4 regions of the Paenibacillus sp. J22FR5 genome follow, and region 2 is predicted to be linked to each of the others. Evidence: riboswitches for the same ligand, from Rfam matches in the RefSeq annotation. Region 2 holds a riboswitch; each other region holds the start of a gene.
What was found. Region 2 has a riboswitch for cyclic di-AMP ahead of AC58P7_RS15915 (APC family permease). Riboswitches for the same ligand answer to the same signal wherever they lie in the genome.
Positions count from the first base shown of each region.

Region 1: linked by a shared signal. The riboswitch ahead of AC58P7_RS17390 (C40 family peptidase) and the one ahead of AC58P7_RS15915 (APC family permease) in region 2 are both predicted to bind cyclic di-AMP.
Region 3: linked by a shared signal. The riboswitch ahead of safA (SafA/ExsA family spore coat assembly protein) and the one ahead of AC58P7_RS15915 (APC family permease) in region 2 are both predicted to bind cyclic di-AMP.
Region 4: linked by a shared signal. The riboswitch ahead of AC58P7_RS12945 (stalk domain-containing protein) and the one ahead of AC58P7_RS15915 (APC family permease) in region 2 are both predicted to bind cyclic di-AMP.

Region 1 covers NZ_JCAUAN010000012.1:131,018-138,862, reverse strand. Annotated here, with positions in the region: gene AC58P7_RS17400 (M1 family metallopeptidase) at 1-564, shown strand, start outside; gene AC58P7_RS17395 (hypothetical protein) at 649-1,467, shown strand; cyclic di-AMP (ydaO/yuaA leader) riboswitch at 1,636-1,774, shown strand; gene AC58P7_RS17390 (C40 family peptidase) at 1,778-2,248, shown strand; gene AC58P7_RS17385 (hypothetical protein) at 2,434-2,595, shown strand; guanidine-I (ykkC/yxkD leader) riboswitch at 2,745-2,847, shown strand; gene sugE (quaternary ammonium compound efflux SMR transporter SugE) at 2,935-3,255, shown strand; gene AC58P7_RS17375 (methyltransferase domain-containing protein) at 3,275-4,168, opposite strand; gene AC58P7_RS17370 (ABC transporter permease subunit) at 4,439-5,395, opposite strand; gene AC58P7_RS17365 (ABC transporter permease subunit) at 5,392-6,468, opposite strand; gene AC58P7_RS17360 (ABC transporter ATP-binding protein) at 6,624-7,845, opposite strand, start outside.
Region 2 covers NZ_JCAUAN010000010.1:181,951-189,795, reverse strand. Annotated here, with positions in the region: gene AC58P7_RS15920 (YqkE family protein) at 1-230, opposite strand, end outside; gene AC58P7_RS15915 (APC family permease) at 276-2,111, opposite strand; cyclic di-AMP (ydaO/yuaA leader) riboswitch at 2,216-2,367, opposite strand; gene AC58P7_RS15910 (GNAT family N-acetyltransferase) at 2,605-3,063, opposite strand; gene AC58P7_RS15905 (MFS transporter) at 3,222-4,667, shown strand; gene AC58P7_RS15900 (NAD(P)/FAD-dependent oxidoreductase) at 4,740-5,969, opposite strand; gene AC58P7_RS15895 (EcsC family protein) at 6,176-6,961, opposite strand; gene AC58P7_RS15890 (ATP-binding cassette domain-containing protein) at 7,270-7,845, opposite strand, start outside.
Region 3 covers NZ_JCAUAN010000015.1:2,527-10,371, reverse strand. Annotated here, with positions in the region: gene AC58P7_RS18910 (glycoside hydrolase family 52 protein) at 10-2,121, opposite strand; gene AC58P7_RS18905 (helix-turn-helix transcriptional regulator) at 2,294-3,193, shown strand; gene AC58P7_RS18900 (hypothetical protein) at 3,666-3,899, opposite strand; gene AC58P7_RS18895 (GNAT family N-acetyltransferase) at 3,968-4,420, opposite strand; gene AC58P7_RS18890 (SRPBCC family protein) at 4,435-4,893, opposite strand; gene safA (SafA/ExsA family spore coat assembly protein) at 5,100-5,750, opposite strand; cyclic di-AMP (ydaO/yuaA leader) riboswitch at 5,756-5,890, opposite strand; gene AC58P7_RS18880 (DUF4362 domain-containing protein) at 6,157-6,594, opposite strand; gene AC58P7_RS18875 (S-layer homology domain-containing protein) at 6,606-7,649, opposite strand.
Region 4 covers NZ_JCAUAN010000007.1:191,373-199,217, reverse strand. Annotated here, with positions in the region: gene eutC (ethanolamine ammonia-lyase subunit EutC) at 1-481, shown strand, start outside; gene AC58P7_RS12950 (YjcZ family sporulation protein) at 572-676, opposite strand; gene AC58P7_RS12945 (stalk domain-containing protein) at 843-1,634, opposite strand; cyclic di-AMP (ydaO/yuaA leader) riboswitch at 1,640-1,791, opposite strand; gene AC58P7_RS12940 (PspA/IM30 family protein) at 1,947-2,603, shown strand; gene liaF (cell wall-active antibiotics response protein LiaF) at 2,734-3,396, shown strand; gene AC58P7_RS12930 (sensor histidine kinase) at 3,519-4,583, shown strand; gene AC58P7_RS12925 (response regulator transcription factor) at 4,610-5,257, shown strand; gene lepB (signal peptidase I) at 5,276-5,824, shown strand; gene AC58P7_RS12915 (hypothetical protein) at 5,976-6,698, opposite strand; gene AC58P7_RS12910 (GNAT family N-acetyltransferase) at 6,829-7,275, shown strand; gene AC58P7_RS12905 (hypothetical protein) at 7,344-7,724, opposite strand.

The DNA.
Region 1 (7,845 bases), on a different contig from region 2:
TACACGCGTGGCAAGCTTGTGTTGAAAGCCATTGAGCAACAAGTAGGTACCAAGGTGATGGACCGTATCATGAAGACGTATTTCGGGCGGTGGCAATTCAAGCATCCGTCTACGAAGGATTTCCAACAGGTTGTGGAGGATGTCAGCAAAACGAAGTGGGATGATTTCTTTAATCAGTATGTGTATGGCAATATGATGATGGATTATTCTGTTGAGAGTATACAGGTCAAGCCTCAAGGCAGTAAGGGTGCTCAGACTTACGAAAGCACTGTGCGCATCGTTAAGCATGGCGGCAACTCACCCGAAGTGCCAATTCTGTTCCACTTTGCAGACGGCACAACGCTGGATAAAACGTGGGATGGCAAGGAAGGCAGCATCGAGTTCAAATTAACGAATGCGTCTCCAGTTGATTGGGTGCGAATCGATCCGAAATACACGCTCATCCTCGAAAATAAGCACATCAACAACTTTTATCAAACGCAATTAAACACAAAATGGCAAATTCGGTGGAATCTCGGCATGATTCAGCTCCTGCAAGCTATATTCGGCTCAGTCGCCTGGTAAGGACTTGGCTTACGTCTTATGACAAACTCTGAGCGTATGCTTACGAAGCCAGTTTTCTAAAGAAAACTTTAAGGAGGGACCTCGTTGGCCACCTATATCAAATCCGGTTTCAGGGCAGCTATGGCGCAACCTTTTGCCACGATTATTTTATTCCTGTATCAGATGGGCTGGGGTATTCTCCTGTATAAGCTTGTGCAGGGAATACTCGTCCCCCTCATGCATCGTTTCCCTGGCGCTGATCAACCCAAGCAAGCTTTGCAGGTCTTCCTAGCTGAAGGCCAGTTTCAATTAATCAAAACAGATCTCAGCTATTCATATCTCTGGTGGTTCGCTGCACTCCTCTGTGCTCGTATGCTGCTAACCCCTCTCTTGAATGGCGGCGTCTTCTACTCACTTACGCACTCGCACCAGAACGCTGGTTATCGCTTTTTTCGCGGGATGAAGCAGCTTATGCTTCCCTTCCTACTTGTTTATATCATCCGGATCGCGTTTACCCTGCTTCCACTGATCTGGATTTTCCCAAAGGCCAAATACATTCTAGGGCACAACTCCTCTTATGAACAGGTTCTCCTCGAACTTATGCCTTGGATACTTAGCTTACTGGTCTACGGCTTTCTCTTGCAGCTCTTGTTTATGTATGTACAATTCGCCATCGCAGCCAAGCTAGGCATCACGTCGACGCTTATCTCTTTCTTTCGCTATGCGATGCCGATTGTCGGACTTGCCATCACCCTCTTACTTTTCACAGGACTATTGGCAGGGGTCACCGTCACAGCCACCTACCTGTGGGCAGGTCTGGTAGCGCTAATCATTTATCAGTTGTACCCACTCTTCCATATTTTCTTTCAAATTTGGGGCATTTCCTCTCAATATCAGCTTCTTTTAGCCAAAATATCCAATTAATATCCAGCAAAACAGCGAATAGGCAGGCATTCCCCCCTTCTCCATGAGAAAGGGGCTTTTTTTTGTCTATTTTCCGAACAATTCAGCATATTCTTAGCCTATTTTTCATGCAGAAAAGAGGAATTTCATTATTTATGACGAATTACAGGGACTAGCATCAAAAAAACCAAATATTTCATGCCGAATTCCTCAGTTTATGGGGAAACGGGGGAACCACTCCGGGTGAATTGATCTTGCAAGACAGGGATCATAGGGAACCTTCAACCGAACCCTCCAGCTAACCTCGTAGGCACCGGAAGGAGACAAGCAGTTGAAGAAGATTGTTGCTCTTGTATTTAGTCTTGTTTTGTTTTTGAGTATGAGTGTAGGAAGCGTTTTCGCTGCGTCCGATATGGACAACAAGGTAGACGAGCTCCTAGGAACTCCCTACAAATGGGCAGGAACCACAACCAATGGATTTGATTGCTCTGGTTTCACGTCCTACTTGTTCGGTGAGTTCGGCATCGACATTCCGCACAGCTCCAAATCACAAAACAAAGAAGGCTACTGGATTGACAAAAGTGAACTTCGTAAGGGCGATCTTGTATTTTTCAACACAGATGGCAGCGGCATCTCGCATGTAGGGATGTACCTCGGTGATGGTGAATTCGTTCACTCCGCTACCAATCAAGGTGTTGTTAAGAATAAGTTGAGCGAATCCTATTATGCGAAGCGGTATGTATCAGCCCGACGTGTTCTGTGGGATGATATCTACAATCAACTAACTGCTGAATCCAAGTAATATTCTCGGCACAGAATGAAGCCCTGCAAGCTCTGCTCGTAAGAGCGGCTTGCGGGGCTTCATTCATTTGAACGGGGATATCCGCGTATACTAAACGTACATCAATGGTCGCGCCTGGCTGACGAAGGATGAGGAGTTACTGGCTACGATGCAGCTGAATAGCAAGTCACCGATCGCCGCTGGTGGTGTCGAGGTACAGGGATACTTCGTGCATTGCAGCCGAGCACTCAATCTGTCTGTCGAACATTTGGGAACCAGGCACTTGGGTACCCGAGCAGGAGCAGCCGGATGGCATGGATATGTTCCGGGCGCATGTGGCGCTGAATGGGATTGCGCTGGAGGATTGAGAAGTTGTTACATAGCAATCGGATGAAGATCGGATTACAGAGATATAATCGAGAGCAGAGCGAACAGCAGGGATGCATCCAAACGAAGTAAGAACAGACAGCCATTATGTGTAACTTGACATCAGATGTGAGCCATCCTATAATTACGGCATGTCGTTTTCTAGGGTTCCGAGGCGTGTATGCGCCGGCTGGTCCGAGGGAAAACACACAGCGAATACGCTGTGGTCACGGAGGGAGAAAAGCCCGGGAGTCTAACGCAGTAATGCGAGACTCTCGGGCTTTTCTTTGTTTTTTGTGGCACTAACGACATAGATCGCAGGCATGAAGGAGTGAGAACCCATGGCATGGTTATTCCTAGTCATTGCAGGTGTTTTTGAGGTGGTGTGGGCCATCTCCTTGAAATTTTCCAACGGATTTACACGGCTTGTCCCCACTGTCGTCACGATTTTTGGGATGATCGTAAGTTTTTATTTCTTAGCTTCGGCTACGAAAACGTTGCCGATCGGAACAGCCTACGCGGCATGGACAGGAATCGGCGCCGTCGGCGCGATTATCATTGGCACTCTTTTTCTTGATGAACCGATTAGTTTAGTTCGTATCTTGTTTATGGTTTTGATCTTGGTCGGTGTGCTCGGGCTGAAATTTACATCGGGGCACTAAGGTGGATTTGGACATCCGGCTATTTTACTGTATAGCTCACGTACCAGAAGCTCCCCCCCACGAAGATGCGCAAATGCTGGGATAACGGCCGAAAGATGTCATTCAGCTCTTCGTAGGTAAAATAGTTCTTGAGAATTTCGTGCTTGGAGCCGTCGGCTAGTTCACGTCTTTTGTAAGTATCTTCGCTATCCGCATGGCTGATCAACTCTCCGCCTCTTCCCGGAACATAGACGTTATCCGCGATAAAAACCTGCGCACCGCTGCCCAATCGCTTATGGAAGCCTTGTAAAAAGTTGTCGATCCGATTGTGCGGAATGTGCGAGAACCAGAAATTCGCCAGCCCGTAATCAAACTCCCCTTGGATCTCGGATAGCTCATACGCATCCCCTTCGATAAAGGTAGCATTCCCCTTCGACCATCGCTTCGACTCCGCGATTCGCAGCACTTCTGGGCGTATGTCTACCCCAACAAGTTGCGACGCGGTTTCCGCAGCAATTTGTGTCCAATAGCCAGTGCCACAAGCGATTTCCAGCACTCGGCGGCCCTCCACCTGCTTCTTAATGATATCGGACAGAAGTGCCAGCTCTTGCCCAAACTCCGCATCTTCGCGGTGATAAATCCGCTCATATTCCTCTGCTCGTGCACCGTAGTAGGCTTGCATGCTCTTCTTTTCCTCGTCCAGTAGCACCTGCTTCTCCTTCACTTCGTGGAGAATTCGGTGTCTAGCCGACAACAAATCGGCAAAAATCGCTCCGCCCTGCGCGGCGTAATTTGCTAGCAGCCCCTGCGTCGCCATGACGATCAGCTGTGTCATCGACAAGCCTGTGTCATCCGCCATTTGCTCCAGATCTGATTTCACTTTCTCCGGCAAATACACAGAGAGCCGTTTGGTTTTGTCCTGTTTGTCCTCCATGTTTAGGTCGCCTCCTTTTTTTCAATATTATAACACATAATATATACCATATTAACATTCATTATGAGTTTTATGATAAAACTAACTATCTGCCTGTCCTAACTACCCCCTCCTCTCCCGTCAACTCCATGGAAAAACTACATTTAATTTCTCGAAATATCACTTGAAAAGGAAAACAACTGGAAAATACTACATGATTTGCTGGTTCACATTCAGACAACGACAAAAAAAGCCGAGCCCCATCCTATTCCGGATGGACGCTCGACTCTGTTACATCAGCTGCCGTTCCTCGCCATAGCGGCGTTTGAGCTGATTCAAGAAAAATTGCAGGGAGAGGAACAGCGCTGCAAAGCTTGTACCCGCACTGAGAATAATCCACGGATGCAGACGAATGTAACGTGCTCCATAGGCGATCAGAGACAGCCATTCACCGGATGTGCTGATGGTGATCTGGAAGCCGGCTTCCTCGTCGCCAATCGTTTCCGTACCGCCGAGGACGATATTGAATACGGCCAGCTGCCCGAGCAGGAAGAGCACCTGCATGAACTCGCTTAAGAAAATGAACATCATTTCATTTCTCATCGAGGGGAAGATATGCTTAAGCGTCCGATGCCAGAACGAACCGCCCATGAGACGGGACGCTTCAATGAACATTTTGCCACTATAATAGCGTGTCCGATCTGCAATCTGATGAGCCAAAGGGAACATGCCGATCAGTGTAATTAAAATAATGAAGGTAATGCTGAACAAGAGTTTGTTGTGTGGGTCAGCTTTGGTCCCGAGATCGAGCCTAAGACCGTAGTACATCCCCGCCAGCGGTGGGTAGAGGAAAATAAATGCCGGCACAGCGGCAACCGCCCACTGTAAGGATCGGAGAAATCCTCGTCCCCTGCCCGTCATCCCGCTCCACAATCCCCAAGGCAACGCCACTGCAAAGCGAAGCAAGGTTAACGCGAGGGCAGTACCTAACGTGTATTTGAGCCCATTCAATAATAAACTGAGCATGTCGAAGCCCCGATGATCGGTCCCAAGTAAGAAGGTACTATTTGGCGCATAAGGCGGGATTTTGTATCTTGTTTTGCCGTCTTCTTGGTATTGGATCATATTGATTTTGTCCTCTGGCGAGATGCCATGCGGCTTCAACCAGGACCCGAACACCATCACAAGCAGGAATATGGCCAGAAAAGCGATGGATACATAAAAAGCGGCAGAATGACGTTTTCTCATGGTCTAGCCACCTCCTCCGCACGTACCACAAAACGTTTCCTTAACAGGGCATACAGGATATGAAAAGCCATCGCAACCAAACCAAGCACGACGCAGATTGCGGACATCGAGGTGATCCCCTGGTAAATTGGCAATATGATGAAGCCTCCTAAGCCACCAATCCCACAAATAGCCTCAGCGACCGCCATACTGGCTAATGCCAATGTTGTTGCTCTAGGTAAAATCGCTAGCACATCCTCCATGACATTACGCAGCACATGTGAAAAGAGTACCTCTCGCCGGGTTAACCCTTTGGCAAGTGCAGTTACGACATAATCCCGCCCAAGTTCCCGTGCTATCGCAACACGCAGTGTCCCATAAATCGTCACGGACGGAATCAAGGCAATCGTAAGGAAGGGAATGAGGAATGGCGTTCTGTCCCCCACTTGAACAATCAGCAGCACATAATGCCCAAGAAGCCTAGTGGCGTAAATTGCTCCCAATTGAATAAGAACAATCAGGAAAAAGTCCGGTAATCCGACAAGCAGCGCATGAATACCATCCAGTGCAAGGCCGATTCTCCTTGATATCGAAGCCCAGAGGGCAAATAGCATACTGAGTACGATCGCAAGCAACAAGCCAGGTATGAAATACGTGCAGGTTTTCATCAGCATGATAGGGATCGCTTGCGTCATCGCAACCTCCTTGCGTGTATAGGGATCGCGGTATTTACCAAAATCGCCGTGTAGGAATCCTTTCAGCTGATCTATGACGGTATAGCCATAATAACGCCAAGATATAATAGGCGCCTCCAGTGGAACAACTGATGATCGCAACACGCCTTTGATCGTCATCGCCGTTCCTTGATACTCCCAGAACTTGCCGTAGGGAACCTCTAATAGACCATTTTTCTCATTCAAAATCTTACTGCCTGGCAGCATTTCGCTTAGCTTCTGAATGCTAATACTCGAATTGACCGTCACTTTGATCTGATCCGGCTGAACGGCCAAGAACATCTGCCTGATATTGCTAAGCAAGAAAATACCGATCAATGTGATCGCACCTAGCAGTAGCCATCGTCCTATTGACTTCAATCCGTGCCACCTCATTTATTATTTACCTTAGGTAAAATAGTCGTCGTATTGTCATAGTTTAGCATGAAGGTTTTGGGCAGGACTAGTACATTTTACTAAAAAAAAGAAAAGCCTCCACCTCTCACAAGTAACCGTGAGGGGGAAGCTTCCTAACCTTAAGAGCTAAACTGCGCATGATACAGTCGGCTGTAAACACCGCGGGCAGCGATGAGCTCCTCGTGCGCACCTTGCTCAGTGATGCCTTCTTCCGTTACAACGACGATGCGGTCCGCGTTCTTGATTGTCGCAAGTCGATGAGCAATGACGAGCGTCGTGCGGCCCTTCGACAGCTCCGCCAAGGATTGCTGGATCGCCGCTTCGGTCTCGGTATCCAGCGCTGATGTCGCCTCATCTAGGATGAGTATAGGCGGATTCTTCAAGAACATGCGCGCGATCGCGAGGCGCTGCTTCTGCCCACCGGAGAGCTTGACACCGCGCTCTCCGATCACCGTATCCAGTCCCTTCGGCTGGGACTGGATATACCCCTGCAGCTGCGCGCGTCGCGCAGCATTCCAGATCTCCTCATCCGTCGCGCCTAGCTTGCCGTACGCGATGTTCTCCCGCATCGTGCCGGAGAACAGGAACACATCCTGCTGCACGATGCCGATTTGGCGGCGCAGCGATTCTAGCTCGATATTACGGATATCGAGTCCATCAATTGCGATGCTGCCTTCGCTCACATCATAGAAGCGAGGCAGCAGGGAGCAGATGGTCGTCTTCCCTGCCCCGGATGGACCGACGAAAGCGACCGTCTCACCCGCTCGTATGGACAAGGAAATGTTATTCAACACGCGGGCTTCGTCCCCATAACCGAAGGATACAGAGTTGAACTTAATTTGACCCTCGAGATGATCGACCTTGATCGCATTCGGGTGATTCGCAACCTCAGGCTCGGTGTCTATGACTTCCACATAGCGTTTGAATCCAGCGATTCCCTTCGGATAGCTTTCAATGACGTTATTGATTTTCTGAATCGGCCCAAGAAACACATTCGTTAATAGAACAAAGGCTATAAATTCGCCATAGGAAATTTGCTTATCGATAACAAACCATGTCCCGCAGATGAGTACGAATACGGTAACGGAACGCATTAAGATATAGCTTAAGGAAATGTTCCACGCCATGATTTTATAGGACGCCAGCTTCGTCAATCGAAATCGACCGTTATTCACCTCGAACAACTTCTTTTCATGTCTTTCATTCGCAAAAGCTTGTACCACACGAATACCGCCGATGTTATCTTCGACTCTTGCATTAATATCGGCGAGATCACCCATCATGCGACGGAAGGTTTTGGTCATTTTCTGATTAAAATACACCGCAATCCATAATAAAAAC
Region 2 (7,845 bases):
TTCTCAAGTTGATAGGCAAAATCATTCTCTAAACGCTTCTCTTCCGCTTTACGAGCAGCCTCTACCCTGGCTCTCTCTGCGTCCTTCTTCGCTTGCTCTTCCGCTTTCATCGCGTCAGCCTGCGCTTTGAGTCCTTCCAAAATTTCCGGACGCAACAGATCCTTAAGTAGCGCTGGTTTATCTTGCACGCTAGCAGGTGCTGGCGTCATTTTTGCTTTCTTTTTCACCATAATGGGGTCACCTCGTCAACATGTTCTCCCTATTATTGTACACGTCTATTGATGTAAATGATACGGTACCGTGGCAACAACGATATCCTTATCGGCTTGAAGCTTCGAGCGAATACGTGCCGCTGACTGATTATGGAGCAGACGGTGCCACCATTTTTTCGGCATGAACTGAGGCAGAATGACCATGATGGATTGCTTCTCAGATACATGCGTGTCAATCCGTTCAATGAATTCCACAAGCGGCTTCAGGATCGTTCTGTAACGTGATTTGAATACAACCAGTCGAACGCCTGGATCCCAGATCTGCCACTTCTCCTGCATCGCTTCCTCATCTTCATCGGAGAAGGAGACATAGAAGGCGATAACATTAGGTGAAAGTGACTTCGCGTAGTTCAGTGTGTGCTCTACAGCCCGATGAATCCCGGCCACAGGTACGATAATGACGGGTTCTTTGGTACATACACGGTCTTGCGTGATATCAATACGAAGCTGTTTGGCTACGTCATCGTAATGGTGACTGATTTTCGTTATTAACCAGAGTAGAATCGGTGTCACAATAATGACGATCCAAGCACCTTCGCTAAATTTGGTGATACAGAAAACAATTAGAACTGCAAGGGAGACAATGCCGCCTAGGCCGTTAATGATCAATTTGCCGATCCAGCCGGCTACACGTTCTTTCAACCATTTGCGAACCAAACCGCTCTGAGCCAATGTAAAAGATAGAAATACGCCAATCGCATAAAGTGGAATGAGTGCATCGGTCTTCCCTTTAAAACCAATCAAAAGCAGACTGGCCAATACGCCTAATGTAATGATGCCATAATGGTAGGAAAGACGGTCCCCGCGGTAAGAGAACATACGCGGGAAGTTTTTGTCTTGAGCCATGATCGACGCCAAGATGGGGAAGCCATTAAAGCTTGTATTGGCAGCAAGCACCAGAATAAGCATCGTCGCGATTTGAGTGGCATAGTACATCGCTCCACGGCCAAAAGCTTGCTCCGTCACCATCGATAGCACCGATGTATGCCCGTTAGGATCTGGGGCAATCCCATAGCCTAAGGCGATCAATGTTACACCACCGAACACGATGGCCAAAAGGACACCTAAAGAGAGAAGCGTACGTTTTGCATTTTTCACAGAAGGTGTTCGGAAATGCGGTACGGCATCGGAAATGGCTTCGATACCCGTTACAGCTGAACAACCGGATGAAAACGCCTTGAGAAGTACGAATAATGTTAATGAGTTCGTCGCTGAGCTAGGTACAAATTCTATAGCGTGCGTATTAAGTGAGCCCGTCATTAAATCGAAGACGCCCTTACCGACTAACAAAAGGATACAAAGGATGAAAAAGTAAGTTGGTATCGCGAATACGGTTCCAGATTCGGAAGTACCGCGTAAATTAAGCCAGACCATAATCCAAACCAGTAAAATAGTAAGTGGAACAATATAAGGTACGGCAGAAGGAAAGGCCGACGTAATGGCCTGCACACCCGCAGAGATCGAAACGGCCACGGTTAAGGTATAATCGATCAGCAATGAGACACCTGTAAGTCGTCCCCAAACCATCCCCAGATTCTCTTTCGTAACCATATAAGCGCCGCCGCCCATTGGGTAGGCTTCAATAACCTGTCTATAGCTCAACACGAGCAATAGAATCAACGCGATGATCGAAACCGCAATCGGCAGGGAGAACGCAAATGCAGCAATCCCAACGGTTGCGAGCTCTAGCAGAATTTGCTCCGTTCCATAGGCTACCGAGGATAGCGCATCGGAAGATAGAATAGGAAGGGCTTTCCAAACCTGCATTCTCTCCGACTCAAGCTCACTGGACTTTAGCGGCTTACCAAACACAATTTTTTTCAATGAATCACTTGTCATTTCGTGGTCGTTCCTCCAATTAAGGCTAATCTCAATTTCAACTTACACCTAAAAATTGACGCAAAAAAACACAAGGATTGACCTTGTGTTTGTAGACACATGTTCTCCTTTCTCACGATCGCTTACGAGGTTAGCTGCCGGGTTCGGGCCGCGAGAAATCTGCCCTAAAAGGTACTTGGTATCAGCACCATTATTCACCCCATGAAACTCGTGGTTCCCCCGCTTTTCTTAACAGAAAATTAAGCGAAATATTCAACTGTTCTAGTACGTGTTGAATACTACTCTCTTCTACGGACATAGTAAAGGAGAGAAAAAACGTAAAAAGCCCTTTTCCACCACCCGAATCCCCCAATAATTCGCTTACATTCAACTGATTCATTGATTATCTTCCATTCTCGTAGTGGTTCGAGGTATTTTGGGGAAATTGAAGAGTTGCATTCTTCAATCGTTGGTTAACTACTCAAACAATTCATTAGATGAAGGGAAATTTCATTCAGAACATCTCATTGAGGGCGGTGTAGTTCACCCAATCCGCGCGTGTTCCACCCATTTTATCAAAAAACTGCTGTGCCCGATGATTATCCGGCGCCGTAATCCAAGACATGTAAGCATAACCGTTTTCCTTGGAATAGCTCTGACACTGGCGGAATAGCTCTTCTTCCACTGCGGTCCCCCGAAATGGCTCAAGCAGGAAAAGGTCGTTCATGATCGTAATGGGATTAGCCTTCATCGTACTCCACGCAAAATACAGGGTCGCAAAGCCGATGAGTTCTCCCTCATTTTCGGCTACAAACTGAATACCGCCTTGTTTCTCAAGTAAGTTGCTAATCAGGCAGTGAATATTGGCTGTCTCTGGCCTAGGCTTCTTATAAAAGCCTACAATATAGGCATCCATAAGCTCTGTCAATGCCTCTAAATCTTTCATTTCTACGTTTCTTATCACATGTGACATTGTATTACACCTCGCTCTTTATGTATAATAATACATATTTAAGAATAAATATTCAATCTACAAATTATTTTAACAAAGGCCAATTCATTGACATACCCTACTCGCCATGCTAAACTGTAACGAAATATATTATAGTTATAGATCGGAAGGTGTACCCCATGTCAACCTCATCAACTGCTTCACCCCAAGGAACACCGTACGTTGAAGCAGAGATGCCTAGCCGTTTAAGAGAGACCCCTGTCTCCTGGTTGCTCTGTTTTACCATTGTACTTGTGATCATGAACACGATGATGTTCAATCTGGCCTTGCCCAAAATTTCAGTCCAATTCGAACTCAGCCCATCGACGGCATCGTGGATTGTCACTGGGTACTCTATTATTTTCGCCATTTCTTCGATCACGTACAGCCGCTTGTCCGACTTCGTGCCGATTCGCAGGCTCTATGTGGTTGCTCTGCTTTCGCTCGGCGGCGCCTCCCTCATCGGGCTGTTCACGAACAGCTTTGGGACGTTACTCCTAACTAGGCTGATTCAGGCCTCAGGCGCAGGTGCAATCCCATCGCTCGGCATCGTACTCGTAACACGCTACATTCCGTTGTCTCGCAGAGGCAGAGCCATGTCGCTCATTCTGTCCGCTGCTTCACTAGGTTTAGGGCTCGGTCCCGTTGCTGGCGGATCCATCGTTCAGTATTTGGGATGGCATTTCCTGTTCGTCATTACAGGCGTTACACTCCTGCTCATCCCCATATTTCTCTTCCTGCTTCCAAAAGAAAAAGCGGAAAGCGGCTCGTTCGATTTCATCGGCGCTCTGCTCCTCGGGATCGGGACCACTGGTTTGTTGCTCTTCCTTACGTCCAAAAGTATCATTGCCCTCCTCGCGGGCGTGATTGCACTAGCCTTGTTCACTCTACGCATCCGAAGAGCCGCTCAACCATTCGTGCTGCCTGCCCTCTTCGGCGACAGACCTTATATGGCGCTTAGCGCAATCGGCGTATTTTCGTATATGATCAGCTTCGGCTTCTTGTTTCTTGCGCCTCAGATGCTAGCCCGCGTATTCGGCTTAGCTCCGCTGACTTCGGGACTGCTGCTCTTCCCAGGTGCCCTGCTTGCGATGCTTGTGTCCAATCGTGTAGGCCGCATCATTGACCGCTACGGGAATACGGCGTTGCTTCGCTACGTGCCATGGTTGATGCTACTGTCTACCGTGCTTCTGGCCCTGACTGCCAGCTATTCTTATTACTGGATTGCCGCGCTCTACATCCTAGTGAGTATCAGCTTCACGACACTGTCCAGCGCTGTATCCAATGAATTGTCTCGGCAATTGACCAAAGAACGTGTCGGCTCCGGTATGGGCTTGTTCCAATTGCTGCAGTTTTTCAGCGGCGCATTCGCCGTTGCGCTCTCAGGTAGCGCGCTGGTCTGGCAGAAATCCTTGCCGCTTGAACGTGCTTTTGACAATCTGATCTGGGGCATGGCGGTTATCGCGCTCCTGACCATAGGCAGCTCGCTCCTATACAGGAGCTATTCAAAAAAACGCGAATCCGCGACAATGACGGATGCAAAAACAGCTGGAAAGGCAGTTGTTCGTACAAGAGTAACCGAATAATCATATAAAAAAAGCTGATTGAGATCAGGTCCTTCGGACCTCTCACTTCAGCTTTTTCGTCGTTACAAGACATCAATTCGGTACATGATAATTACGGGTTGTGGATTTCTGCTTCCAGATCATTTTCTTCCAAATGAGTGGAATGCCGCCGATGAGGTATAAATAACGGGCATCGATCATTTTTTTGATGAGGGAGGCAAAACGGCCTTTCACTTTCTTCACTTTGAGTAAACCAACGGCCTCCCCTCGACCTAAGGAGGCTACCGTACCTTTGAAATCATATACGAAAGGCTTCATTTCTTTGCCGCGAACAGTCTGGATGAGATTCCGAGCTGCATTATACCCCTGTTGGACGGCAATCTGCGCATTCGCGGGATAAGGCGTACCCTCTGGACTCGTGACAATCGAGCAATCACCCGTAATGAAAATATCCGGGAATTGATACGATCGCAAGCAGCTATCCACTTTAACGCGGCCACGCTGTACATCGAACCCAGCTTGCTGCAGCAAGGAATTACCGCGAATCCCCCCTGACCACACAATCGTACCTGCTCGAATGAACTCGCCATTCCCCAGAATAACACCTTCCGGCGTACATGCTTTGATCGCAGTCGACAACTTATATTGCACCCCTTTGCGGCGCATCACTTCCATCCCGTATTCGACCAGATCCTCTGGCAGACCAGGAGGCAGCGCCGATGGGGAAGCTTCCACATTGTAAATTCGCACATCCGCTGGATCGACATCATACGTTTTGCAGAGGACAGGAATGCGGTCAGCCAACTCACCAACAAATTCCGTACCCGTGAACCCCGCGCCGCCAACGACGAAGGTGAGATAATCCTTGCGCTTCGGTGCCATTTTGGACTTGGCAAACATATACTCAATGTGCTGCCGAATGAAGCGGACACTGTTAATGCTTTTGATCGACATGGCATATTCATGCATCCCTGGTATCCCGAAGGTTTCCGTTTCACTCCCTAATCCAATCACGAGATAATCATAGTCGAGCGTGGCATCTTCCAGTACAATCTTTTTATCATTAGGCAAAATCTCTCGAACCGTCGACTTCACGAAACGAATCTTCCGTTCATCAATCAAATCTGAAATGGTCACGCGGGCATTCTCATGATGATCCGTACCGGCAGCCGGCATATGCAAATGGGTCGTGATGTAATGATAATCATGCTTGTTGACCAGTGTAACATCCATCTCATTCCTTCTCATCTTCTTCTGCAGTCTTATCGCTGTGACAAGTCCGCCGTAGCCTGCTCCTAGGATTACGATTTTGGGTATGCTCATTGCCTCAACACTCCTCCAATTGTGAAATAAATCACATATATGCTTGTGAAAATAATCACAATTCTTCACAAGATGAGCCGGTAACCGACTCTCTTATAGTGTATGCGGGAGTTTCACGAAAATAACGGATGATTTAACTATTTTTCAGCAAGATAGGACGAGCATCCGTGGCGGAATACTGGACTAATTGAGCAGACCAAACTAACCTAGCTACTTACTTCGGGGCTTGCGTCCTCATCGCCCTTCGCTGCCTTGTCTTGCAAATTACGCAGCCGATAGCAGTTCATGCCCGCCACGCCGAGCTCCTCGAGCAAGCCAAAGTTCGCCCAAGCGCCAACAACAACCCCGATGCCGGGGATGAGCTGAAGCATTTTACGAAAATCAATCGTATCCCGATACTCCTGCTGCAGCTGCAACCAATTCACTTGCTTCATGTAGTCGGCGGCAGGCGGAAATGTCTGTGAGATGGCAGGCCAATTCTTAATCGTATGAAGCAGCTCTGGCTTCTTCTTCGTGCCAGAGAACGCTAACTGAAACACATACAGAATAAACAATCTTTCTCTATAATCGTTGGTCGAGTAGCCATACACGTGCGCTAATTCAAAAAGGAACTTCAGCTTGATCCCAATCAGAATTGGGAAATCCGCAAGCCCAAGCAAAATACCGCCCGCTCCCGTACCTGCTCCCTCGGCGGCGGCGATTTTTTTGTACAGAGACAGCAGCTCCTCAGCTTTCGCATCTCGGTCTGCTAAAGACAGCCCCCGCAGCGGATCGGAGGAAGGCATGTAGTTCATACCGAACAAGGTCGTTTGCACAATCCCTTTGACCGTTGCCGTGATCGTATTGTGGATTTTCTCCGGAATCACTTGGTTGATTCGATTTTGAACGGATTTCGAGGCTCGCTCGATTAGATTGGGCTCTTTTTGCATCCGTATTTCCCATCGCTTGAGCTTCCTCTGCATTTGCTGCTCATAGATTGTGTATTGGTCCATGGTCTCACCGCCGTCGCTTGTGTTGGTTCAAGTATAGTATACCGGTAGATGGGGCTCAAGGTGACTGGGGTGGGGATAGGCCAGGACGGATCGTCTTCGTCTCCTAACGGACACGAGTGACGTTATTTGGGCCAGATTGATTCTTTTCAGGAACTAACGGACACCATAGACGTTAATTGGGCATATCAACCTAATAGCTCTTTGAATTCAATTAAATAGCGTCTCCTGTGTCCGTTAGCTTTTCAATACAACCGAATTTCACCAAATAGCATCTCTTATGTCCGTTAATAGCTTACTAACCGATGAGATTACAAATAAAACAGGAGTCCCCATGCGAGAAGTGCACTCACTACCAAATACGTATCTACTCGCTGCCACTGCAGCGTGTTCTTCCTCAGGAGCAGCGTCTTGCCGTCGATTTGTTTCATTTCCATCGCAACGGTCATTTGCTCCGCTTTGTGGAACATCGCTAGTAATAGTGGAACGACCAGTGCAGGAATGTCGCGCACGCGCACACTCCCCGGACGGACAGACGCTTTGCCCCGCGCTCGTACAATCGCGGAGAATTGCTGCCACTCCCGCAAAATGAGCGGTATGAAGCGAAAAACAAACGAGACTGCCAACGAGAAGGATGCCACTGGCAGCTTCACCTTGTACAGATATTTTAATGCCCAGTTCAGACCTTGCACGAGCTGACCGTAAGGGGTCGACATCGCGAGCCAGTAGCCTGCCATCAGGACGACAAATAACCGTGTCAATATAAAGGTTGTGCTCCAGCCGCTTTCGACTGTGTAGCCCAGCGGCGAGAATGTAAGCCCAGCCAACGCGACGGAGAAAAGCAGGAAGATCGCATACGAGGCGGCGATTTTGCGGATGCCGTGCAC
Region 3 (7,845 bases), on a different contig from region 2:
CTTTGCCACTTATTTACTTTCCAGAAGCCATAAAATACTCGTCACACCACGCGGGTAATACTTGCTTCCTGTGATCTCACCTGAAATGATTTGATCACTCCAGCTCCAGATGGATAAGGTTGGGTGCGTCAACCAGGCTACATGCGCTGCATCGGCTGCTGATCCGTTCTCATCCCAAGCCAAACCAAGAATTTCACGTGCTACGAATTGGCATAAATAAATTTTGCTTAGCCACGAGTTATTACTTGTGGAGGAAAGCTTCCAGCCGCCATCCGCGAATAGGCAGGTGCCTTCTACAAGTACGACATCCAGATGCTTTTTCAATGCTTCGATATAAAAGCCGTAACGACCATTCACATCAAGCGCTGACTTGTTACCTGTGAAGAAAGGAAATACCAAGCCTTCGATGGCTGGAATGATTTTGGAATCATTGCCTTCACCAACAACGGCTGGAATGTAACCATCTTCGGTTACGTATGACGTTACGGTTTGTGCGCATTTCAAAGCCTGCTCACTCGCAATAAGAGCCAGATCTTCTCTGCCATTTTGAGCAAAAATGCTTTCCATAGCCACGTATGCCGCCCAACATTTGCCTGCCATATAAATATTGTTACGCGATTGTCCAAGTGAGACGTCTAAGCTGTCGTAGGTAGTGATTTCTGCTCCACCCATGGTGCGCGTACTATCTAGTGACATAACCCCATTGCGCAGCTCTGGATTCGGATGATCGCGATTGATCATGCTCGTTAAACATTTGTCAAAAATCCTTAGATTCGCTTGCAGCCACGCTTGATCGTCTGTATGTGCCGCATACGTCGCTCCGCATAATGTCCAATTCACCAACTGCTCATGCGTCATGTGCGAGAAGCAGTCGTCCAAACCGTAAAGCTCATAGGCAGAGTACCCTGGACGAGAAAGGGTATTCGCTACCCCCATATCATGTGTAAAGGAGATTCCGCCAGGATATTCAGTAGGGTCACCGTGGAAGCAGACTTTATCTTCATAACTATAACGCTTTACGAACATATCCAACTCATTACGAACTGTCCATGGATTCAAAGCCAGCTCATAAAATAATTGATCAACCGTCAAATCGAACGTGTTCATCATGCGATATTCGCCCTCATTGACGATCCAGAATGGCTCATCGTCCATATCCAGAAGCTGTGTGTTTCCATAGTAGCTGCGAATGGCATGCGAAAGCATAAACTTCTGATCCGCCGACACGCGAGAAGTTTCGATGTTTGCGTCCGAGCTTTGAGCAAGCGCAGCAAGCTTATCGAAATTCCCCAATGCGTAACCAGCAACCGCTTCAATATTTGGGAATAAACGTGCGTAGGTATAGGATGCATCACGACCCGCGGTAACGATGCCTGAACGATGGAAACAAATTGCGAAGTGATACGTTCGCTTCTCACCAGCAGGCGTATCTGCGAACAAGGCACCAACCGTACCGAGGCCGAAAGTCAAGTTTTGGGCAATTTTCATCTGCAAAATATCTTCGATACTGAAATACAACCCTGAACGCACTTCTGGATCTTGAGAAACTATTGCCGTAATCCGACCTTGTCCAACACCCGCGGCGCCTTCCATCGTATCATCCAACCTGCGCATGGCACTGTACGGATCTGTACCTTGATACCCGAAGAATACTCTTCTAGATGAAGTGCCTTTGGTATTATCAACGGTAATCTTAGCAAGAACGGCTGGGACGAGAGCTAAACGAAGCTCCTCTTCACTTGCTGTTGTTGGATCAGGAACGGACTGTGCCGGAGAAATGAGACTAAATTCCAAATCGCCAGCTTTCCACGTATCTGTGCTGACTTTGAAATCTCTACGAATCTCGTCCTGTGCAAAAGGAAACAATACTTTCTTTTTATTCGGCTTCGGATCTGGATTTTCGATATCATAGCGAAGGCTCTCGTCTTCACTAACCTGCTCGAAGAAAGGCAATGCATCATAAATGCCGCCTTGGATGGATTCTAGTCCAATATATATATTTTGCTTTGGAGGTCGCGCTTGTTCTAGGTCGAAGCCTCCGCTTTTGCCTGGAAAACCTAGTGTAAAGCTTGCAAATGCGCCAACTGGCGAATGGTGTGCATTGAAAAATTGGTTCTTCATATCAGGATGCCCCTCTCAGTCATTTGCCCTTATTATACAATGACCAAAATACTGAACCCATGGGCAATACGATCTTTCATTTGGACAAAAGAAACATTTGATTTCCACCCCTTTTCAATGAGATAGTTAACATAGCGAACGGCTTACTACCTTTTCAAAGGAGCTCACATATATGAAAGACTTTCAACAAGAATCATTACCCGCTGGTCTCGAAAATGTCGTTCATGGCGGCATGCTGCCCGATGTGCAGGCTTCATTTCGGATTTTTGCTGCACATCTTCGCAAAGTTAACGCGCAATGGTCTTTTCCAGAACATCATCATCCCATGTTTGAGCTGAATCTCGTCGTAGAAGGCTCACAGCGGATGCGTGTTAGAGAGAATCATTTTGTACAAAAGCAAGGTGATTTGGTTTGGATACTTCCGAATGAGTTGCATGCAAGCTTGGGCGCTGTCGATGGGAGCATGATGGAGTACGTGTGTGTACATTTGGAGGTAACCGATCCTTGGTTTCGTCAGCAATTAAATCAAATTGGCCTAACGCTTCACCCCTCTGGCAGCAAAATGGAGAGATTGCTCCGCCCTATTCTTATGGATCTTGCGCAAATGGCTAGCGAAAATGCCCCTAGTGGTCTGAGTTTAAAGCTGCAATCGTTGCATGCTTCTTTTCGCATTTTCACCGCGTTGAGCGAGGTATTATTAGATGAAGCCGAGGCTTCTAATCGGCACACAGAAGATTCAGGCCTAGCCCCTCAGCTAGCAGCGCTTATTGAGCATCAAGCTTCAACAACGAACAAAGGGCAGGATCCTTTCCGGATTACAGGGATTGCGAAGCAACTCGGCTACAGTCCTGCGCACTGTAATCGCGTTTTTCACAAAGCTTACGGGGTCTCGCCACGTCATTATTTAAGTACAATCAAACTCCGCCAAGCTAAACTCATGCTGATGGACCCTACGCTTTCGATCGAGCATATCGCGGAACAGCTTGGTTACAAGGATTTGTCTCAATTTAGCAAACAATTCAAACGATGGACCAATTTATCCCCCACTGCTTACAGGCATCTGTCTTGGTGAGGATATTTATTTTCTTTGCCTCTTCTGTGATAAGTGATACCGAATAGCTTCCCTTAACCCCGTCAAGCTTGATGAGACCATAAAATCTTCAATCTCATATGTTCCTTTTTAACGAACCAATACTGTAAGGGAAACAGGGGACGCTATTTGCGGCTAAACGTGCGATATTGGCCTCGAAAGGGAACGTCAGTACTCTATTTAACCGAAAATCGCCAAAAAATACGAAAATCGAGCAAATAGCGCATCATAGTTCCGCTTAACGCCAAAAATAGCCGATTTCAACGAGATAGCGCACCTAGGTTCCCTTTCGACTTTTTGTGGGACCCATACCCTGACCAATGTTAAATGGCCGTCCACCAGTAGAAGAATCTACTTGTGAGACAGCCACTTATGCGCAATTGGATTCACCATTTTCCACGAAGCAATTTCTCGTTCGAATTCACAACCCCATTTGCGCCTGCGGGCGCCTATTCTACAGGCGATCAATTCTAGAAACCAAATCGTCTAATGTTCCATTTATTTTATGGACCTCAGGTAACTGATAAAATGTACTCGTTGTTTCAATATCATTAAAATCTTCATTTGCAGAATATAAACATATAGTCTTCCTAGCCCCTAAAGCAAGTCCCAGCTCGACATGGCTTCCTTTTCCTGCTGGCAGCATGATGATGAATACTTCTGCATTCAAAACAGCTTCTTTCTCCATTTGACCGATCTCCGCGAGCTCCTGAAGGGTAGTATTGCCTGAGTGAACCGTCCAGTCGTATGTTTGAATCATTCTAATTTGCGTATAAATCCTGTTTTCAAACCTTTGCTAAATCCGCTCTTCTCATAAAAACTATGTATCTCTTCACGCTTTGACCCTGTCATGAGCATGACCTTATAACAGGTATGGTCCATAGCAATTTCAATTGCTTTATCCAAAGCCATTCTGGCATATCCATTTTTTCTATATTGTTCATGCGTTACCACATTCTCTATAAGTCCATAAAGTCTTGCATTTCTAGTCAAATTTTTAATAATCGTCAACACGACTGAAGATACAATCACGCCATTTTTCTCTACAACAATAATTTTCATATATTTGTCGTTCATGATCTCATGCCATAAGTCTTCAAGTTTATTATCAAAAATGAGATCAGGATCATGTTCATGTAAGTGCTTGTACAATTTTAAGAGTTCACTTAATTCATCATGGTGAATCAAACGAGCATCAACTTTATTCATATTGGCTCCTCCTTCTATTTAAGTCTTTCAGCAACTATCTTTAATTGTGCATTTCGATAATTCAAAAAACGCAGCATATAGTTTCTCAAGACAACTCTTTCTACGATCCATCCTATCCAACCAAGTGGAGCCTCAAAATATAAAGTATCCTTCATTAAAGTTTTATTTCCTAAATCAATGAATTCATGTTCGTGTCTCATACTTTTGAAAGTACCCTGTATCATCTCATCAACAAACTGATAGGGTCGAACGTAATTCGATATGAGTGAAGAGTGTCTTTGTCTAATGAAGAAGTGCCTCGCCTCAAAAGTAACCGTTTCCCCTCCACTTATCATACCTGTAGTTGTTCCGGCAATCGCTCTTTCCTTTGTGTGAGGCCATACAGTCTGAGTATGTATATCAATATTCCTTGCAAAATCAAAACAAATTTCAATCGTTGCTTCAATTTCAATTTCTGTGGAAACCTTAATCATGGGGTGCACCTCTTGGTTGAACTATTTTATTACGTTGTTGTTATAATTCTAATAGGATTAGGGCCATTTCCAAACTAACAATTTAATAAATAACGTTCCTAATTATGAATTCAATAAATCACAAAAAATCCCTGCTTTGTTTATTTAAACGCAAAAAGCCAGCAACACTAGGTTGCTGGTACTAGATTACGATATTTTCAAAAAAATTAATAACTAATAAACTCCTGAACCCACTCACCGTTATAATAGGCAACGCCAATCTGCGTGAAATTGGGACTTAAAATATTTTGACGGTGACCTGAACTGTTCATCCACGCGGTCATGACGGCTTCAGGCGTTTGTTGACCCTTAGCAATGTTTTCACCCGCGTAGGAATAACTAATTCCATATGAGCGCATCATATCAAATGGAGAACCGTAGGTTGGCGATGTATGATCGAAATAACCGTTATTGTACATATCCTTCGCTTTATCCAAAGCCATTGCTGTAAGTGCGCTGTTGCTGGTTAAAGGTTTCAGTCCAGCTTTTGTTCGTTCTTGGTTAACTAAGCTAACTACTTGGCTTGCAAAAGCTGATTGCGATGGCGCAGTCGTAACCGGTGTTTGGGTAACCGAGTTAGAGCTCGTGCTGCTTGGAATGTTAAGTTTCATGCCCGACCAAATCACGTTCGGATTAGCAACTTGAGGGTTTGCCTTGATAAGCGAAGATAGACTGACGCCATATTTCTTCGAGATCAACCACATGGTATCATTACCTGCTACCGTATAAGTACCCGTCGCAGCAAATGCCGCATTCGTCCCCATAAGGATGCTCAAACCAAGTGCACCAGTAACCATAAGCTTTTTGTAACGTTTCAAAATAAACCTCTCCTTTTTGCGGCCTGCGAGGTTAGCTGTCGGATTCGGATCAAAGAGTAATCACCCGGCCGCGAAAAAGCGGCTTCACCCCAGAGATTGGGTCCCCCGTGCTTCACACGAAGCTTCGGCCTTCTAAGTTGTTTGATCCAATACGGATCTTAAAGATTGTATCATGCGAAATCAGTGAAAACATGACTCAAAATTTTCCAGCTCATTCTTGAAAGCGCAAACAATAAAAGTCAATTTGGTATTGACTACTTAAGCCCTCAATTCTTCGCTATCTGGATAAGAAAAGAAACAATTTCATCAAGCATCGCAACAATACGATCGAGAACGAGTCAACTGGAGAAATACGAACCTGGTTTGATTATGAATTAGCACAAATGGAATGAGAAAGTTGAAGCTCCTATCCCCCATTACCCGGTACCACAAACGTAAAAGATTGCCCAATCTTTGTATCTTTACAACCATCCAGTTTATAAGCAACACCACGCTCCACTTTCTCTGAAATTATACCAGTGCAAACGGTTTTTATAATATTTTTCGCACCAAATTTATCCTCTGAATTATCATAGGTATAAGAGATCTTACCTTTTTTGTAATCCAGCTCATAATAAATCGGATCCCCTTCAATGGTCAGTTGTGCTATCCGAATCTGACTATCTACATGCCCTTCCACGTCCTTCATGAACTGGGTGAACCGGTCTAAATTACTTATTTGTCCATGAATATTGATGACATCTCCTTGTTTTGTAGCTTGGTCAACGCTAAACTTCTCATCTGAGCATGAGCTAAGTAGAATTGCACCAATAAGCAATACGAAACCTTGATTCAACAATCTCATTTCTAATCCCCCTAGTTATTCGGACTCACTTCAATAGCTTTCACAAACCTAGTGCTATCGCGATAATCATCTTTCGGCCAATAATGGATGGAAAATCCAGAGATCGCTATGGTCGCGCTGCCCCGCGAGCCTTGTGGTGAGAATACATTCTCTGCCTCTGGGGAACGAAAAATGATCGCGTCTCCTGTTCTGGTTCCACCAGATTTGATTCTTGGTATCTTCGTCTCGGAATCCGTGTCGAGCGTAAACATGATACCGTCAAAAAATTCACTGCCTTCAGGCACGTTATCATACGTACCACTTATCGTTATTTCTCTCGTATCAAATTCGACAATTGCATAAAACAATTCCCCGTTCTCGTTTGTTTTGCTATCGATGGAAGTAATTTGCCATCCTGCCACGAGATCCCCTACTTTGGCAGTCCTAGGATCAAAATCATTGCTCCTAGCAACGTTGATGTCAGGAGTTGGGCGAAGTGTTTCTATTTTATTCCGAAAACGTTGGATCATGGTCACAGCCTCTGCTCTTGTTAAACGATCTTCGGGCATGAAACCGTTATAATTCATCTCCGTTTTTCCATTCGACACACCTAACTGCATCATATATTCAATCGATTGGTACATGTTGTCATAGCTTTTACCTGCTGCATTGGCAAGTAATAACGTCGCCGTCCCTCTGTTCACATATACAGGCTCTTGGTAGCCTTCTATCGTCTTCTGCGATATTAATGTCCAATTGTTCTTCAATCCATAATTGACATAAGGTGTTGACCAATCACCACCTATACCAGGTGGTTCTACATCTGCTGGCTGAAAAGCACGAACAAGCATCGCGATAAACTCTAATTGCTCAACAGGCCGGTCAGGCCCAAATGTCCCGTCCGGAAATCCTTCCGCCACCTTATTGTCATAGGCCCATTGCACAGCCCCGGCGCCCCAGAAAGAAGCTTTGACATCTCGGAATGGACCGTCTTTGGCTTCTACTGGTAAGACGAAAATCGATATTAAACTAGCAGCGCACGCGAGTGTCATTATGTATTTTTTTCCAACGATCATGTCCATCACTCCAGTTCAACATTTTCCAAGTGTACGACGTAATTTCCATCTACATGTTTGACGCAACTGACACTGGAAATGTTTTATGTAAACTAACATTTATTTGAAATCGTTACTGGTCGTTAGGTTCCATTCTAGAAATCAATGAAAACATGGTATACTAATGCTAGTTCATCAAGTAATTCGCATTACGTTT
Region 4 (7,845 bases), on a different contig from region 2:
GAAGCGCCCTCAGCTTGGGAGAGTACTGAAGTCCGAGAGCAAGCAGGAACTGTTAGTGAAATGTCAGCATACGCCGCAGGTGCAAATCGTGGTATCCGAAGGGCTAAGCGCTAAGAGTATTGAAGCGAATATGCGTGATCTTTACCCAGCTTTGCTGGATTCCTTAAGATTGCGAGGATTAACGACAGGAACGACGATTTATGTAAATCGAGGACGGGTAGGCTGTATGGATGCCATAGGGGACTTGCTGAAGCCAGACTGTCTTGTACTGCTCATTGGCGAAAGGCCAGGCCTTGTGACAGCGGAATCGTTAAGCGCTTATATGTGTTATAAGCCAAGTACGGGGAGAACGGACTCGGATCGCATGGTTATTTCGAATATTCATCGAGGCGGAACTCCACCTATGGAAGCGGGCGCTCATATCGGGGGAATGCTTGAGCAGATTTTGACCCAACGAACAAGTGGAATCGATTTTAAGTGACACATAATAAAGCCCGCCTGCTAAGCTTCAGCGCTAGAAGCTATAACAAGCGGGTCTATTTGAAAGTAGATCGTTTAGCGGGAAATGGTCTTAGTAGAAAGTAGCAAGAATGATGACCAACAATACATAAAGAACAAGAATAACGCCTGCAGAACTTCCATAACCTGGCGTTCCACAACCAGCTGCAACTGCCATAATATCCCCTCCGGTTTTCATTTGATGTGGGTTAAACACTATACAACATATGACGGGGGGATATGCGTTGATTGGACTAATGCCCTTATTCAATGGGAACATTCACCCAAACGGCATGAAAAAAGCTGCGCTTGAGCGGATTCTCAAGGCAGCTTTTTTCTGCATTTTAATTGGAAAGTTGGTACACTTTAATTGTCTGAATGCCAAAGCTTTGTAAGGATCTCTTCGAACCTGGAATAAAGATGTCCATTCGATTTCCTTTAATGGCGCCGCCGGTATCTGTTGCATACACGTACATACCGCCTTTAGGAAGCCCATCGAAGGAGTAACCTTCGATATAGAGTTTCGAACCAAGTGGAATTACGGATGGATCAACAGCAACGGTGCCGATTGCGAGTGGATTACCCAAATAATCAAAGGCTCCATAGCCGCCATTTTCAGAAGGATCTGCCGAATAAGCTGTGGATTCGAATACTTGATAGTCTGGTGCATGATACTTGCCATCTTTATTTAAGATAGCTAGATTACTGCTTGCATCCCATTGAACAGGAACTTCTGCAGCTGAGGAAAGGAAGCGAAGCGGCACGTATACCCGCCCATTTTGGTATTGAGAAGCGGTATCCAAGGTGATGGGTGCATTATCAATACTTGCTTCTTTTTGACCCGAAACTAAAGTAATCGTATGTTTGTTGTTTTCGAGTGTTACTTTGATTTGATTTCCATCTTTCTGCCAGTTCACTGTGTATCCAAGTTTCTCCGTTACGAAGCGAAGTGGAACTTGTGTTGCGTGATTGCCATCCAGAAATGGCTGCGCATCAGGGAAATGGATCAATTCATCATTGACTTGCACTTTCACTTCCATCTCAGCAGCATGTGCCGTAAATGGGGAAAGAAAGCCTCCTGCCAGTACTGTCAGCGAAACAGCAAGGCTAGTTAACCCTTTTGTAAGCTTATTCAATTGGTATATCCTCCTTCATGAGCCTTCGAGGTTAGTTGACGGGTTCGGGAAGAAGGTTCTCCCTAGTCTGCTCCAAGCTGAAGCAAATATTCACCCCAAGTAATTCGTCCCCCGTACCAGTACCTTATTTATGTACTAGACTCGGCTTCAAATAGTTTATCATCGCAGGTAAGCCTGAACAACGACCAAATAATGGGTGACACCTCACATACTAGACTTAGGTCTAGGTTCAAAAACAGTCGGGAGTCGGTTTTGACGATCGCTTCGTTGCGTTACGATAGGAGTATGATAAAGGGATGAGGGGCGATTGACATGAATAAGCATCGGGAAGTTGATCCTACGAATATATTTGACCGTATTGGCAAAATGGCAGAATCCGTCTGGCAGGAGGCCGTCGGGAAAACGAGTCCCGCTGCCAATGAGGGCAGCACCGTTGCCGAGCTTGAAGCACGCTATGAGGAGGCGCTGCAGGCGACTATCACGCTGCGTGGGCACATCGGCCGCGCTGAGGAGATGGCGAAGCTGCGCGGCGAACAAGCCGAGCTGGCGATGCGTGCCGGCGAAGAGGATCTAGCGCGGCTCGCGCTGCAAGAGAAGCTGCGCGAGGAAGCCGCGAGCGAACACTACCGCGCGCAGTACGCGAGCAGCCAGGACTTGTGCCTGGCGCTCGCAGAGGAGCTGCGCGTGCTGCGTGCCGGGCACGCAGCCGAGGATGTGAAGCCGCCGCGTGGCGGGCTGCACGGGAAAGAGGCTCGCGACACCTGGCGCGAGCTGGAGGTCACCGGCCGCGAGCTTGGCCGGGAAGCGCTGCAGGGGCTCCGCGTGGCGGGCCGCCTGTCGAAGGAGACGCTGAAGGAAGCCGGCGGCAACCTTCAGCATGAGCTGCGCTCGCTGCGCAGCAAGCTGCAGCACGAGTGGCAGCAGGATCAGCGTTCTCGTGATGAGCGAGACTCGCGCGGCAGGAAGTAGCCTTTGAACGTGACCTCCATGAAGCAAAGCCTTGTGCCATAAGGATTTGCATCTTGGAGGTCGTCCATTCTTATGGTATGCTAGGAATCGTATGAACGAAAGAGATATGGCAGCCAGAGGAGGTGCATCGATGGGAGAGGAAACGAAAAATAACCGCAGCCGGAATACAGCGCTTGTGCTGATTGGAGCCGGTGTTTTTTTGCTTCTGGATCATACCATAGGCTTTTTTCCCATTATGGCCGTAATCCTTATTCTGCTGGGCATTCATCGCGTTCGTTCACGTAAAGAGCGTAAGGGATATGTGCTGATCGGGATTGGAGCCGTCATTTTATTTGGTGATCATCTCACAATTGTCATTGCCGTTGTGTTGATTTCATTAGGTTTATTTTTCATTCGATCGAAGCAGGTTCATAAAGATGATACGTATATTCAAAAGCAAAAGCTCGTCGATAGCGTGCGCCTTGGCCGTGAACCTTGGATTATGCGTAATACCTCGACATGGTACTTGGTGGGAGAAACGTACATTGATCTCTCGCTCGCTATTCTTGAACAAAAGGAAACAACAGTCATCCTACAGGGCGTTGTAGGTGATATTGATATAAAAGTACCCGATGATATCGGCGTTTCCGTTACTGCTTCCGTCATGCTCGGTCAGCTTCAAATCGCTGAACAACGAGAGTCAGGCGTGATGAACAAAGTGGTTTGGCAATCGGAGAATTATCAACATGGCGACCATCGGGTGAAACTCATTCTCTCTTTCATCGTAGGAGATATCAAGGTCAAAGTATTGTAACTTTCTTGAAATAGAAGAAAGTATTTGTTTCACATATTACACGGGCTATATTTTTAGATAGATAAACGAGACCGTCCTAAGAGGACGGTGTAGCCGTTTATTTCGAGGAGGTTCATCACCAGTTGGACGGCTACAAACGACGATTAACGAATATGATATGGCGCAGCATGGGGGAAGCCATCCTCTTTAGCTTCGCTGTTTTCGGAGCTATGCTGTACTTCTTGAATTCAAGACATTTGATCGAGCCTTTTACTAGCTGGCAGCAAGGTGTCAAGTTCTCGTTCATGGCCTTACTGATACTCGGTGTGATTGGTGCAGTGTTCGGTTACTGGAACAGCTCTAGAGTTACACGCAGACTTGAACCTATGATGGAGACGATGATTTTATTAGAAAAAGGTACGTTTGCCCGAGAAGGCTTCGAGAACGGGGAAGATGAGATCGGACGTTTGGGCGAGCAACTTGGCCGGATTATGAAGCGCTGGGAAGAACAAGTGACCTCTCTCCAACGGCTGTCAAATAGTAACGCTGAGCTTACCGAGAAAGCGAAGCTATCTGCGGTCATTGAAGAGCGCCAGCGGTTGGCACGCGAGCTGCATGATGCGGTAAGCCAGCAATTGTTTGCGATCTCGATGACAGCAACAGCCGTAGGACGGACGTTGGACAAAGATTTCGAGAAAGCGAAGCGGCAAATTCATCTCATCGAAGAGATGGCTTCTGTCGCTCAATCCGAAATGCGCGCATTATTGCTGCATCTAAGACCGATCCATTTGGAAGGAAAACGATTGTCCGAGGGTCTTGTTGAGCTCTTAAAAGAGCTTGCAGCTAAGGTTCCGATGGCCATTTCTTGGGATATGGATGAAGAAATCCGCTTAAACAAAGGCATCGAAGATCATTTATTTCGAATTGTACAAGAGGCGCTTTCGAATGCGCTGCGTCATTCTAAGGCAAATAAGTTGGAAGTGAAGCTGCTACACCGTTCGGATGGCATTCGATTAGTGATCCGCGATGATGGCGTTGGGTTCCTTTTGGATGCGAAGAAGTTGACTTCCTATGGCATCGTGTCCATGAAGGAACGTGTGAACGAAATAGGCGGTTCAGTCGATATCATTACGGCACCTGACCGAGGCACTCGGATTGAGATTCGGGTACCTATACTAGATAGCGATCCTCAACTGATCGAAAATTAGCATTGTACATAGAGAGGGAGAATCGAATGGACGACACCTTAATCAAAGTACTACTTGTCGATGATCATGAAATGGTCAGAATCGGACTTGCGGCTGTACTTGGAACGGAAGATGGCATAGAGGTTGTTGGCGAAGCGAGCAATGGTCAGGATGGCATTCGGCTAGCCCAAGAATATCGTCCCGATGTGGTCCTGATGGATCTAGTCATGGAAGGTATGGATGGGATTGAAACGACAAGAAAATTACTGCAATTATACCCGGAGTGTAAGGTCATTGTGTTGACGAGCTTCTTAGATGATGAGAAAATGTATCCAGTGATTGAAGCGGGTGCCTTCAGCTATTTGTTGAAAACCTCGAGAGCCTCCGAAATCGCGCAAGCGATTAGAGCCGCGGCCAAAGGGCAATCCATTCTGGAATCACAGGTTGCTTCGAAAATTATGAACCGGTTCCGTCAACCGAAGCCAGTAGCGGAACCGCATGAAGAGTTAACGGACCGCGAGATGGAAGTGCTTCGCTTGATTGCGAAGGGCAAATCCAATCAAGAGCTGGCAGATGATTTATTCATAGGTGTGAAGACGGTGAAATTCCACGTCACCAATGTACTAGCCAAGCTTGGTGTAGAAGATCGCACACAAGCGGCGATCTATGCTTTCAAACACGGGCTAGCGGAATAACGCGAGGGAGCGATCAGGTTGAATGTAGTCAAACAGATTTGGAGCTGGTTTGGTTCCATTGCCATTTCCTTTGTTTTAGTCGTATTTCTTGGTGTATTTGTATTCCAATCGACGAGAGTTAGCGGGCATTCGATGGATCCAACGCTGCACGACAGTCAAAGGGTGTATGTTTCCAAGCTTTCACATACCTTTCATTACGAACCTAACTATGAGGATATCGTCATTATCGACTCTAGGGTGGATATGAAACGGACTTTTAAAAATGATTTGTTGGACAGCCCATTGCTCAGCTTATTCGTCCGTGGTGATGATAAACATGTGTGGATCAAGCGTGTGATTGGTAAGCCAGGGGATCAACTGGAGCTTAAGGATAATCAAATGTACCGCAATGGCGAGCTATTGAACGAGTCCTACATCAACGAGGAAATGAGAGCGAATGGGAACAAGAAGTGGACGGTCCCAGACGATCATATTTTCGTAATGGGGGATAATCGGAATAATAGTATGGATAGCCGGGTCATTGGTTTCATTCCGATTGACCATGTGTTAGGTAAAAAGCTGTTTTAAATGTTGAAAGAGGCGATCTCACCAGTAGATGATTCTACTTCGGAGATCGCCTCTTTGTTATAGGGGATTTCATATAAGACAGAGCTTTGTACCTAGCCGACTTACAACGGCTGCAAGATCACCTTGCGCATCGAGGAGTCGTCTACATATCTCACATCTTCGCATCCAATAACAAGCCACGCATTGGAACGGGCAAATACGCCTCAAGCTGCGATTGATACTGACCATACGGCTTGAGTGGAGATGAAGATAATTGGAACAGTGAAGCGGAAGGCAGCTGCTGCAGCTGATCAATCGTGCTCACCAGTGAGCTTGCGAAGTTGGTCAATTGGTTTAAGCTTTTGCGGTCAACGCCAAATGTCCGGCTCTTGCTCCCTTCGAGGACATCCGCTTGCAGGATCAACTTTCCGTCATCCTGCTTCGTGATGCCAAGATCCTGCAGTGAGTTGGGCTGAGCGGCTCCCTCTAGACCTTGAAGAAGGGCATGACTTACGTAGTCGGGTGAGTCTCCTAGCTGATCTTGCAAGTCATTATATGTATGAATGAAGTCTTGAATCTTCTGGGTGATGTTGGATTGAGACTCTTTGGTTGGAGCGTAGGAAATAGATGAGTCAGCGCTTGAAGCAAGACTCGTGTTGACGAGCGTCTGAGCCGATTGTTTGACGTTCTCTGTAGATTTAACGAAGCTGGCCACGTCTTTGGCAGCAGATTGTGCGAATTGTTTGTAGGCGAGTTCCTCAAATGGCAGATCCAGTATTCGCCGAGTCGTATTCGACTTACCTCCGGAAATCGCACTTACAGCCCCTACACGGTAATAATCCTTGTGGGTTTGATACCTGTTCACAGCCATAATGGACGGATAAGCATTGATCATGAAGGTCACCTCATTTCACATACGTTAAGTATATCACTTGCATAGACTGGGGTAAATTGGTACTTGTGGGGTCAATTACAGGATCACCGACATAAGATAGCATTATTGCTTCTTGTGGAGGCGGTGCCATGTGATACGCAAACGTTTGGCAACCATTGACGACGCTGCTATATATCGATTAGTTGTAGAACAATTAGTGCCTTTTTCTAGAATGTATGAGTCAGGTACTTCGGTCACCTTTTCTGAGATACGTAAGCGGTTGAACGGAAACAAAACTTTCGTCATAGCAAAAGGGTATAAACGGCCCTATGGCTTCATCTCGGTCATGCGCAAATCCAGCATGCTCTTCATTGATATGCTGGCCGTAGATCCGCGTGAGCAAGGGAAAGGCATTGGACACACGCTGATGAAGGCTGCGGAAAACTACGGGCTTAGTGAGCGTTGTCAGTCGGTTGAACTGTTTGTCGATGACAGCAACCCAAAAGCGATTCGATTTTACAGCAAAAGAGGCTATAAAATTGACAACTACGTTCCTGAACTTAGCTGTTATCGTATGAGTAAACGAATAAAGCGATAAGAAAATAGGCTGTAGATGATCCTTACATCGACAGCCTTTGTTTCTGTCCAGAGGGGGGGGGGAGCCGTTTAATTTGTTTCGCTAAACATAGCGGCAATGTAGTCGATCTGAATGTCCACAGGTCCAGTGGGCCTTCGAGCTGGCAGGGATCCTTGTGCCAGGCCGCCAAAAAGAGGCAGGCCGAAGGATGAAAGCTGATCTGGCGTTGTCATTTGTGTTGCTGTATCCGACTGGACTGACTTCTTTTTCCCCTTTTTCGTTAACGTTGGCTTCGTGCTCTTAGAAGTGGATTTGAATTGAGCTTGTTGATTATCGTTTAAGATGAGTTTGTTTTTCTCAACGCGACTGACGATCCCATACAATTCAAAACCATTATTTAAGTAGAGAAGAACTGGCTTACCCACAAGAGTTCTGCAGTTTTTTTCGGTGATCGGGTGAATGGGTTGCATGACTAGGAGGCACCTCCGTATTGGTATGTACTGTTAGCCTATGCCATGCAGAAAGCTTCGGTATAGACGAATGTCTAGTTTCTCATAAGAAAATGTTATGAGTTAAAGTAGACAGAAAAGT